Regions from separate parts of the Mesorhizobium sp. M0778 genome, predicted to be linked through region 1. Evidence: riboswitches for the same ligand, from Rfam matches in the RefSeq annotation. Region 1 holds a riboswitch; the other holds the start of a gene.
What was found. A riboswitch is a leader RNA that binds a small molecule or an ion and turns the genes downstream of it on or off. The one in region 1 is predicted to bind cobalamin.

Region 1 (5,307 bases):
TATCCGCTGCCGGATCGGCGAGCGCTTCGGGCGAAAAAAGCCATTCGGCGGTGAGTTCGGTCTGCTCCGGCCCAAGCGGCACCAGCCGCACGGTCCTGACATAGTCGACATGGCCGACGACGAACATCGACGGCAAGTTGGTGGCATAGGTCTGCCCGGCAGCACGCTCGGCCGGCGTCAGGCTCGAAAAGACCGAGCCGTGGACGCGCCCGTCGCGCGACCAGGTTTCGGCCCCGGCCCGCAAGCCGCCGGCAAATTCCGGCGCGTCATTGTCGGCGTGGCGCGCCCATTCGGGGTCGTCGTGCCGGCCCATCAGGCCGCGGCCATAGATCGGCACCAGCCGCGACAGGTCCTTGTGGACGCCAGGGCAGTGCAGGCACTCGTTGAAGTTCTCCCAAAATATCTTCCAGTTGCAGTTCATAACCTTGCGCAGCACATGGCCGCTCAGCAGCGTTTCCAGCGGCCAGTTGGCGAGGTTGCCGGATGCCGGATCGAAGGATGTTTCAGCCGAACCGGCAGCGTCTTGCGCGAGGTTGACGAAAACGAAACCGCGCCACACCGAAAGCGCGACGCGGTAGAGCGGATGATCGGCCTTGTCGAAACCGTCCGGCAGCGATTTCGACGGCACGCGCACCAGATCGCCGCGCAGCGAATAGGACCAGGCGTGGTAGGGGCAGGTGATGAGCCGCGCCTTCAGCCGTCCTTCGCTCTGCTGGCAAAGCTGCGAGCCGCGATGCCGGCAGGTGTTGTGAAAGGCGCGCAATTCGCCGGTCTCGTCGCGCAGCACGACGACCTCCTGCGTGCCTATGCGAAACGTCCTGAAAGCCAGCGGCTGGGCAAGGTCGGCCTCGCGGCAGACCAGCAGCCAGTTGCGATACCAGATGGCCTCGAGATCGCGCTGATAGCCTGCGATGTCCCAATAGGCCGATGACGGCAGCGTCGGCTCGGCCCGCGTCAGGCCGTTATAGGGACCGCGCTCATTCGGGCTGGGTTGCATGCCGGCTTCCTCCCCATCCGCCAGCCGACACCCGGCTGTGAGAATTGTCAATTGCGGCGCCGGCCGGCGAGCTTGGCGAGGCGGCGCATTCGCCACACGATCCGGCGGAATTTGGTTTGCCGGGCGCGGCGATTCTGCCTATAGTCGCTGATGTCGTCGGTTCCGTTTGGAACCAAGAGGGAATGCGGTGCGGGCGAAATTCTTGCCCAATGCCGTGGCTGCCCCCGCAACTGTGAGCGGTAGTCCTCTCCATATGCCACTGAAGATTTTCTTCGGGAAGGTGGGGAAGGGCGCTGATCCGCGAGCCAGGAGACCTGCCGGCGACAGGAAACTGACTTCTATGCCCTCGGGTGGAGGGCGAAAGGACAAGACATGAATACCGCTTCCGTCTCGCTCGGCGCTTCCGTCTCCTCGCAGTCGCGTTTCATGCAGCTGGCGCTTGCTGCATTCCTCGGCATTTTCGTCATGGGCTTTGTCGGCTTCTCGCACATCGATGCGGTCCACAATGCCGCCCACGACTATCGCCACTCGATGGGCTTTCCCTGCCACTGACAAGGGGCTGACATCATGACACTGTTTCGCAACGTCGTGTTCATCGCGGCGATCGCAGGGCTCGTGGCCGGCGTCGTTCTCGCCTGCATGCAGGCCTATGCCACGGTGCCGCTGATCCTGAAGGCGGAAGTCTACGAACAGGCCGGCGGCGGCCATGACCATGCCGCCGCACCTGCGGCACCGGCCGCCACGGGCACGATGGCTATGAGCAGCGCCGCGCCGGCACCGGCTGAAGCAATGGCTTCGGCTGAGGACGAAGGCTGGGCGCCGGCCGACGGTTTCGAACGCTTTGCCTTCAGCGTCGTTGCCAATATCGTCACCGGCATCGGCTTCGCACTGATCCTGGTTGCGGTTTCGGAATTCGCCGGCGGCATCGGCAATTGGCGCCAGGGCCTGTTCTGGGGGCTTGCCGGCTTTGCCGTGTTCACGCTGGCGCCCGGCCTCGGCCTGCCGCCGGAATTGCCGGCAATGCCGGCGGCCGACCTTGTCCAACGCCAGATCTGGTGGTGGGCAACGGTGGTGGCGACCGCCGCCGGTCTCGGCCTGCTCGCCTTCCGCAGATCGCTGCCGCTGGCGGTCCTTGCCGTGGCGTTGATGGTGGCGCCGCATATTGTCGGCGCGCCGCAGCCCGACAGCTTCGAGACGACAATCCCGGAAGGCCTGCATCATCAGTTCGTGGTGGCGGTGACGCTGACCAATCTGGTGTTCTGGCTGGTGCTCGGCGCGGTCGTCGGCGTGGTGCGCGGCCGCTTCACCGGCACGGCGACCAGCCTGCGCGACAGCTTTGCCTGACCGCGCTGCCGGGGCGCTGACCCTGATCATCGGCGGTGCGCGCTCCGGCAAGAGCGTGCATGCCGAGAGGCTGGTGAGTGCCTGTCCGGCGCCATGGAGCTATATCGCGACGGCGCAAGCCTATGACGAGGAGATGCGCGAACGGATCGCGCTGCACCGCTCGCGCCGCAGCGCCGGCTGGACGACCATCGAGGCGCCGCTCGACCTTGCCGGCGCGATCGAGGCACTGCCTGACGGCCAGCCGGTGCTGATCGATTGCCTGACGCTGTGGCTGACCAACCATATGCTGGCCGAACATGATGTCGAGGCCGAATGCCGAAGGCTGGCAGATGTGCTGTCGCGGCCGCGTGGACCCTGGTTCGTGGTGTCCAACGAGGTCGGCCAGGGCATCGTGCCGGAGAATGCGCTGGCAAGACGGTTTCGCGACGCGGCCGGCCGGTTGAACCAGGACGTTGCCGCCGTCGCTGACACCGTGCTTTTGATGGTGGCGGGGCTGCCGCTCAGGGTGAAATGACATGGCTGATACCGACCACATCGATCCCAAGGACGAGGAACGCCACCGCGCGAAGATGGCCAAGCGCAAGGCGGTGCAGGACGCCGAGGTTGCAGCCAAGACGGTCGAGAAAGGGCTGTTGATCGTCAACACCGGTCCGGGCAAGGGCAAGACCACGGCCGCCTTCGGGCTGGCGCTCAGAATGCTCGGCTACGGCAAGCGCGTCGGCGTCGTCCAGTTCATCAAAGGCAAATGGCACACCGGCGAGAAGGATGCTTTTGCCTGCTTCGGCGACCGCGTCGTCTGGCACGCCATGGGCGAGGGCTTTACCTGGGAAACGCAGGACCTGAAGCGCGACATCGCGGCCGCTGAGGCCGCCTGGGCCAAGGCGCTCGAGCTGATGGCCGAGCCGTCGATCAGCCTCGTGGTGCTCGACGAACTCAACATCGCGTTGCGCTACGATTATCTCGACCTCGAAAAGGTGGTCGCAGCGCTGAAGGCGCGTCGCGAGGGCCTGCATGTCGTCGTCACCGGCCGCAATGCCAAGCCGGTATTGGTCGAGGCAGCCGATCTGGTCACCGAGATGGGCGTGACCAAGCACCACTTCTCCGCCGGCGTGAAGGCGCAGCAAGGGATAGAGTTCTGAGGGGTTTGGCGATCGGGGAAGGGCGTTTCGGAGCAGGCGGCGCCGGCGAAGCTGCCGATCTCCCCCCTTGTGGGGGAGATGCCCGGCAGGGCAAAGGGGGGCACTGTCCCTCGGCCTGTCAGTCGGAGACAACTACGTCGTCAGACCGTCATTAGCAGGTGAACGGTCAAGAGGCTGGCGATCCTTCGCGCCCCCCTCTGTCCTGCCGGACATCTCCCCCGCGAGGGGGGAGATTGGATGGCGCTTCGGATTTCGCCAACCTCGAACGTCAAAGGCAGGGAATGAGAAGCGCAAAGCTGGGGCGATTATTCTTTGGGCACAGCAATTTTGTTCTTGCTTTGTGCCGGCAGCTATGGTACTAATCTCGCTATGGTGCTAACTGGCTCCAACGACCCGCCGCTTGGCGGGTTTTTTGTTTCCGCTCGATCTCGGGCGCAGGTCACGCCAAGATAACAACCACTGCGATCACCCCGAACAGCGCGATCAGCAGTAAGTCGGCGACCCGGTAAAGTTTCAGCGCCCGTCGGATGTCGGTGCTCTCGATATCGTCGCGGCGGCCGCCTTCGCCCATCAACGCGTCTTCGACCATGACGCCGTCATAGGAACGGGGGCCGGCGAGCGCCAGGCCGAGCGCACCGGCCATCGCTGCTTCCGGCCAGCCGGCATTGGGCGAGCGGTGTTTTTTCGCATCGCGCCGCACAGCATGCCAGGCGGCTTTGGCATCGGCGCCCTTGACCAGGAAAGCGGCAAGCACGATCAGCAGCGCCGTCAGCCGTGATGCCGGCAGGTTGATCCAATCGTCGAAGCGCGCCGCCGCCCAGCCGAAGGCCTCGTGGCGCGGGGTGCGGTGGCCGATCATCGAATCGGCGGTGTTGGCGGCCTTGTAGGCGACGCCGCCGGCGAGCCCGCCAACGCCGATCCAGAACGCCGGCGCGACGACGCCGTCGGAGAAGTTCTCGGCCAGGCTTTCGATCGCGGCGCGGCAGACAGCGGCCCTGTCGAGCTTTTCCGGGTCGCGGCCGACGATCCGCGAGACGGCAATGCGGCCCATGTCCAGTCCGCCGCTGTCGAGGGCGTCGGCCACCGCTTCGACATGCTCGGCCAGGCTCTTCTGCGACAGCAGCGACGTCGCCAGGATTGCGATGACCAACAAGCCGAGGGGAATGCTCCAAAGCATGGCTTCGATCCAGAAGGCGAGGGCGGCCGGCACCAGCACGATGACCAGCAGCGCGAGCACGCCCCAGCGGCGACGGTGGGCGTCGGAATCAGTGGCGCGGTTGAGCCTGCCGTCGAGAAAGGATATCAGCCTGCCGAACCAGGTGACGGGATGGCCAATGGCATCGAAGAGCTGGGCCGGGTAGCCGAGTACAAGTTCGATGGCCAGCGACAGGAAAGTGATCAGGATCGACATGAAGTCTCTTGATGGAGTGACGGCGGCAGTGGACCACGGCGGAAGCCTTGGCCGGGCGAGGGCGCTTTTCCCTCACGCGCCGCTGCCTTTCGTCGACCTCTCGACCGGGATCAATCCGCACTCCTACCCGCTTTTCGATTTGCCCGCCACCGCCCTGTCGCGATTGCCGGAAGCAGCGCGTGCCCGCGAATTGGCCGAAGTCGCGGCAAGCGCCTATGGCGCTCCATCGGCGGCGAATGTCGCAGCGGCGCCCGGCACGCAGATCCTGTTGCCGCGCGTCGCTTCGCTGGTCAGCCCGGGCAGGGCGCTGGTGCTCGGGCCGACTTATGCCGAGCATCGGCGGGCAGCGGCGATCGCCGGCCATGCGGCGGCTGAAGTCGATGATTTCGAAGCCTTGGCGGCGGCCGACCTTGCCG
Region 2 (5,307 bases), on a different contig from region 1:
GCGCACTCGTCTGTCGGTTGCGTCGGGACGGCGCTCGATCCAGCCGCCCTCCCCCATGCGATCGACAAGGCGCGAGACGCTGATCGGCTCGATTTCGAGAAGCTCGGCAAGCCGCGCCTGCGCGACACCCGCCTCCTTGGCGACACGGACCAGAAGCCGCCATTGCGCCGAAGAAAGGCCGAAACCACTGGCGCGCGCCTCGAAGCGCTTGCGCATCAGGCGCTGCACGTCGTGGATCAAAAAGCCCAATCTGTCGATGCCGTCGGAAACCATGAGCGACATATATAATAAGCGTGCTCATAATTCAAGGAACCCGGATTGTGCCAGAAGGCGGCAAATGTACATGGCAGTCACATCATGAGCGATTGCGAATGAGCATCGTGACCACGAAGAAGCGCCGACCGAACTGGTGATGATGCCGATCGGCAGTTCCTGCGGCGGCAGCAGCGTGCGCGCGAGAAGGTCGCTTGCCAGCAACAGCACCGCTCCGAAGAGGGCGCAGCTTGCAATCAGGCGCAGATGAAGCGGGCCGGCCAGGGTCCTGGACAGATGTGGGATCATCAAGCCAACGAAACCTATGACGCCTGCGACCGAGACAAGGATCGCCGTCGAGAAAGCGGCGACGAGAAATGTCATCCTGCGCATCCGCGCAACCGGGACGCCGAGGCTTTCAGCGGCATTCTCGCCGGCCAGGAAAGCGTCGAGCCGGCGGTGGTTCCAAAGTCCATAAACAAGGATGGTGCCTGCGCCCAGAGCAGCCAGCTCGATATTGTCCCAACGGGCCAGCCCGAGCCCGCCCATCGTCCAGAACAACACCGAGTGAGCGGCGCGCTGGTCTCCGGCAAAGACGAGATAGTTAGTCAAGGCGGTGAACATGAACGAGACGGCAAGCCCGGCGAGGATCAGCCGTTCGGGGCCTTGCCCCCTCACCCGCGAAACCAGCAAAAGCACGATGCCGGCGGCCAATACGCCGCCCGTGAAGGCCGCGACCGGCAACGTCCAGATACCGAAATGGTCGCCAAAAATGGTGATGACGGAAACCGCGCCGGCCGCGGCTCCGGACGACAGGCCGAACAAGAACGGATCTGCGAGGTCGTTGCGCGTTACCGTCTGCAGCAGCGCGCCGATGACGCCCAGCCCGGCGCCGACACAGATGGCCATAATCGTGCGCGGTAGCCTAAGATCGAGGACGATCTTGGCAATCGGGATCTTGCCGGCCGGACCGGACACGATGTCTCCGTCCAGCCCGGCGGCATGTCCGAGCGCAGCAATCACGTCGCTCAACGCGATGACCGTCGATCCATAGGCAATCGACAGCAGAGCAAGAGCGGCAATCGCTGCTGCTCCTGCTGTCATCGCCAATTCGAACGCTCTCTGGCGCAAGCTCAGAAAGCTTCCGGGTGCATCGCCCTGGCGATCTTGCCGATCGCCTCGATGTTGGCAGGCCCAGGCGTCAGTTCGGCATAGCGCAGCGCAATGAAGTGCTCATTTTTGACCGCCTCAGTCTCCTTCATCGCCGGATGAGCTTTCAGGAAATCGAGCAGTTTTCTGTAGCCGCCGTCCTGGTAGTCGAGCAGGATAAGAAATTGCGGATTGCGGGCCGCCACCGTCTCCCAATCCGTATTGCCCCAGCTCGTCGGCATGTCGGCCATGATGTTGTCGCCGCCGGCTGCGGCGATCATGGCGCTGGGGATCGCGAACTTGCCTGATGTGAAGGGTTTGTCTTCGCCGGAGTCGTAAAGAAACACACGCGTTCCCGTGCGGTCGCCGATCTTTGCCGTGATATCGGCGAGCTGCGCCTTCCAGTTCGAAACAAGCTTTCCCGCCTCCGCCTCCTTGCCAAAAATCTTGCCCAGCTTTTCGACATCACCATAGAGCAGGTCCATCGAGGCTGCGGGGCGGTTCTGGTCGAGATGGACGCAACTTTCCGTCGGCACCAGCGTCTTGATACCGTGCGGGGCCAGCGTATCGGGCGTCACCTCGCCGCCAGGCTTCATGCCGTAATACCAGCCGGCGAAGAAGAAATCGGGCTCGACGGCGACGAGGTTTTCGAGGGTCGGGTATTTCGGCGCGAGTTCCGGGATCGCGCCCTGCTCGGCCTTGAATTCCGGACCGACCTTATACCATCCGGTGATGCCGGTCAGGCCGACGATCGATGGTTGCAGCCCCAGCGCGAAGGCCATCTCCGCCATGTTCAGATCTTGGATGACGGCGCGCTTCGGCGCGGCGTCGAACGTCAGCGGCGTGCCGCAGCTATCAACGGTTACCGGGAAAGCGAAGGCGGTCTGGGCAAGTAGGAGGGAGGCAAAAGACAGTACGAGGCGTTTCACGGATGTTGCTCCTTGGTCAAATCGGGATGTGAAGAGGCGCGGTTCGGAACGTCGAAGACCGTGAGTTCGCGGTCTTCGGTGGGATGGCGCAGCCAAAGCACGTCAACGCCGAAAATCTCGCGGATCAACTTCTTGGTCAGCGCCTCGCGCGGACTGGCAAGTGCCTGCAGGCGGGCCTCGTTCATCACCGCGACCCTGGTGGCAAATGGCGTGACAAGCGACAGATCATGAAGCACCGCCACGACGGTCATGCCAAACTGCGATACGAGTTCGAGAAGGTCGCTGCGGGCGCGCGGATCGAGATGATTGGTCGGTTCATCGAGGAACAGGATTTTGGGCTCCTGGGCGATGGCGCGCGCCAACTGGGCGCGTTGCCGCTCGCCACCGGATAGCGAGCCGATCGTGCGGCCGAGCAGCGGCAGCAGGCCGGTTCTGCGAAGTGCTTCAATGACGATGTCGCGTTGCTCGCTCCTCCGTCGCAAGCCGGCATGCGGGACGCGCCCAAGCTCGACGTAGTCGATCACGGCAAGCCGCGGATCAGGCTGGTCGGTCTGGCCAACGACCGCCATGTGCAGTGCCCGCTCGGCGGCCGAAAACCTCTCCAGCCGGCGTCCGGAAAATCTCACATCTCCCGCGCTTGGCCGCAGCGTACCGCATAGCATGCGCAGCAGCGTCGTCTTGCCGGCGCCGTTGGGGCCGATGATGGCGAGGCGGTCGCCCGGCGCTATCGAAAGGCTCACCGCGCTGACCAGGCACCGGCCATTCGTCGTCGCGCTCAGTTCACACGCTTCAAGAAGAGGCTGGGAGGCGTCCAACTTACCGTCACTTTCTCAATGGCGACGGAAGGAAGCTGGACGGACCGGCCGACAAGACCGATGTCCACGTCTCCTCCCGGCACACCCCGTCCGGTCAACTCATGCTGATGGCAGGTCTCCTGGCTCGCGGGTCTTTGCGCCATCCTGCCTTCCCAGCCTTGCCGGCCAGTGGCACTTCGGATTTTGCTAACCGCTTACAGTTGCGGGGGCAGCAACGGCCTCGATCCGAAGATCTCACCGTGTTCCCTTTTCACCCCTTGCCTTTCGACTCGGGGACCATCAGTCAGCCACCCTAGTTTTCCGCCAATCACAGCGCAATAAGTCTTGTCAGAAGGAGCCATATAGACCTCGTGATGTAATAACGTTACATTTAAAAGGACGTTTGCCCGCTTCCTGTCAAGCCTTTTCGCGCGACGCCTGCGAATTGCCGACGACCGTCGCTCTCGATTTGCGCAGTGCGCAATTTCGATCAGACTGCCTCCGCCAGGAAGCGGCACCATAATCTTGCCAATATAAGACATGGCCAATGTAAAGACTGGGCCATGTAAAGACTGGGCCAATGCGGAGACTGGGCCAATGCGAGGTGCCAAATGAATCCGACCCAGAAGGCGCTGTGGTTCGTCGAAAGCCATCTGCCCGAAGCAGTCTCGCTGGACGATGTCGCCAAGAGCAGCGGGGTGTCGCGCTTTCATGTGACGCGGGCTTTCGGCGCGGCTACCGGCCGTTCGGTGATGAGCTACGTCCGTTCTCGCCGACTGACCGAAGCGGCGCGCAAGCTTGGCGCCGGCGCACCCGACATCCTCTCGGTCGCGCTCGACGCCGGCTATGCCTCGCATGAGGCCTTCACCCGCGCCTTCCGCGACCAGTTCGGCACCACGCCGGAACTGGTACGCGCACAAGGCTCGCTCGACAACCTCGATCTTGTGGAGCCGATCCTGATGGACCAGTCCTTTCTCGCCACTCTCGAACCACCGCGTTTTGAGACCAGCCGGCCGTTACTCATCGCCGGTCTCGGCGAGCGTTACAGCTGCGAAACCAGCGCCGGCATCCCGATGCAGTGGCAGCGGTTCGGCCCCTATATTGGCAACATTCCTGGCGAGATCGGCGACGTCGCCTATGGCGTCTGCGTCAACGGCGACGACGCCGGCAATTTCGACTACATCGCTGGCGTCGAAGTGTCCGATTTTTCGGACCTGCCGAGGGAGTTTTGGCGTGTGCGCGTGCCGGCGCAGAAATACGGCGTGTTCGCCCATCGTGACCATATCTCGACCATCCGCCGCACGGTCAACACGATCTGGAACAAATGGCTGCCAGCCTCTGGGCACGAGATCGCCGATGCGCCGGAATTCGAGCGTTACGGCCCCGAATTTGATCCGCGCAGCGGCAATGGCGGGCTGGAAATCTGGATACCGATCAAAGGGTGAGGCACGGCAGGCCGACGCCGAAGCGCCGGAAGCGCTGCTACAGTTCCAGGTTCCAGTTCTGGCCGACCAGATCCCTGCCGAAGGAATGGTGGCACTCCTCGTTGGTCAATTTAAAGCCCACAGACTCATAGATGTGGCGGGCGGCGGCGAGCACGTCGTTGGTCCACAGCGTCAGTGTCCTGTAACCCGTGGCGCGGCAAAAGCCGATACATTCCTCGACCAGCCGCTTGCCGATGCCGAGACCTCGCGCCGAGGGCTCGACGTAGAGCAGGCGCAATTTCGCCACCGCGTCCGACTGGCGCACGACGAAGACGGAGCCGACGACCTCGCCTTCCCGCTCGGCGATCCAGCTGCGTTCCCATTTCGGATCGAAGGATTTGACGAATGTGCCGAGGATTTCAGCGACCAGCGCCTCATAGGTTTCGTCCCAGCCATATTCCTGCGCGTAGAGCAGGCCCTGGCGATGGATGATCCAGCCGATGTCGCCGACCTGCAGAGGCCGCAGCGTGTAGGGAATGTTGGGTTCGGCGGTCGCGCCCAGCAGACGCTGCACCGTCTGCATGGCCTTGACCAGCCTGTCCTGTTCGGGAACCGAAAGCCGGTCGAGCAATGCCGCGACCTGGTCGTGCGAGCCCTGGTTCAGCGGCGCGAAAGCCTGCCGCCCGGCCTTGGTCAGGGCGATCGACGAACGCCTTGCATCCGCCTCGATCGTGGCGCGCTCGACCAGATGACGTTCCT

Region 2: it holds a riboswitch for cobalamin, as region 1 does, so the genes downstream of both, NKI22_RS22030 (ABC transporter ATP-binding protein) here and NKI22_RS04000 (CbtB domain-containing protein) in region 1, are expected to answer to the same signal.

Annotation. Positions count from the first base shown of each region.
Region 1 is NZ_JAMYPA010000002.1:42,180-47,486, forward strand. It holds gene NKI22_RS03995 (aromatic ring-hydroxylating oxygenase subunit alpha) at 1-997, opposite strand, end outside; cobalamin riboswitch at 1,138-1,333, shown strand; gene NKI22_RS04000 (CbtB domain-containing protein) at 1,370-1,549, shown strand; gene NKI22_RS04005 (CbtA family protein) at 1,565-2,341, shown strand; gene cobU (bifunctional adenosylcobinamide kinase/adenosylcobinamide-phosphate guanylyltransferase) at 2,334-2,855, shown strand; gene cobO (cob(I)yrinic acid a,c-diamide adenosyltransferase) at 2,857-3,480, shown strand; gene cbiB (adenosylcobinamide-phosphate synthase CbiB) at 3,920-4,891, opposite strand; gene cobD (threonine-phosphate decarboxylase CobD) at 4,890-5,307, shown strand, end outside.
Region 2 is NZ_JAMYPA010000017.1:50,174-55,480, forward strand. It holds gene NKI22_RS22015 (MarR family winged helix-turn-helix transcriptional regulator) at 1-273, opposite strand, end outside; partial or broken gene NKI22_RS22020 (FecCD family ABC transporter permease) at 356-1,356, opposite strand; gene NKI22_RS22025 (ABC transporter substrate-binding protein) at 1,386-2,330, opposite strand; gene NKI22_RS22030 (ABC transporter ATP-binding protein) at 2,327-3,145, opposite strand; cobalamin riboswitch at 3,238-3,441, opposite strand; gene NKI22_RS22035 (GyrI-like domain-containing protein) at 3,736-4,569, shown strand; gene NKI22_RS22040 (bifunctional helix-turn-helix transcriptional regulator/GNAT family N-acetyltransferase) at 4,607-5,307, opposite strand, start outside.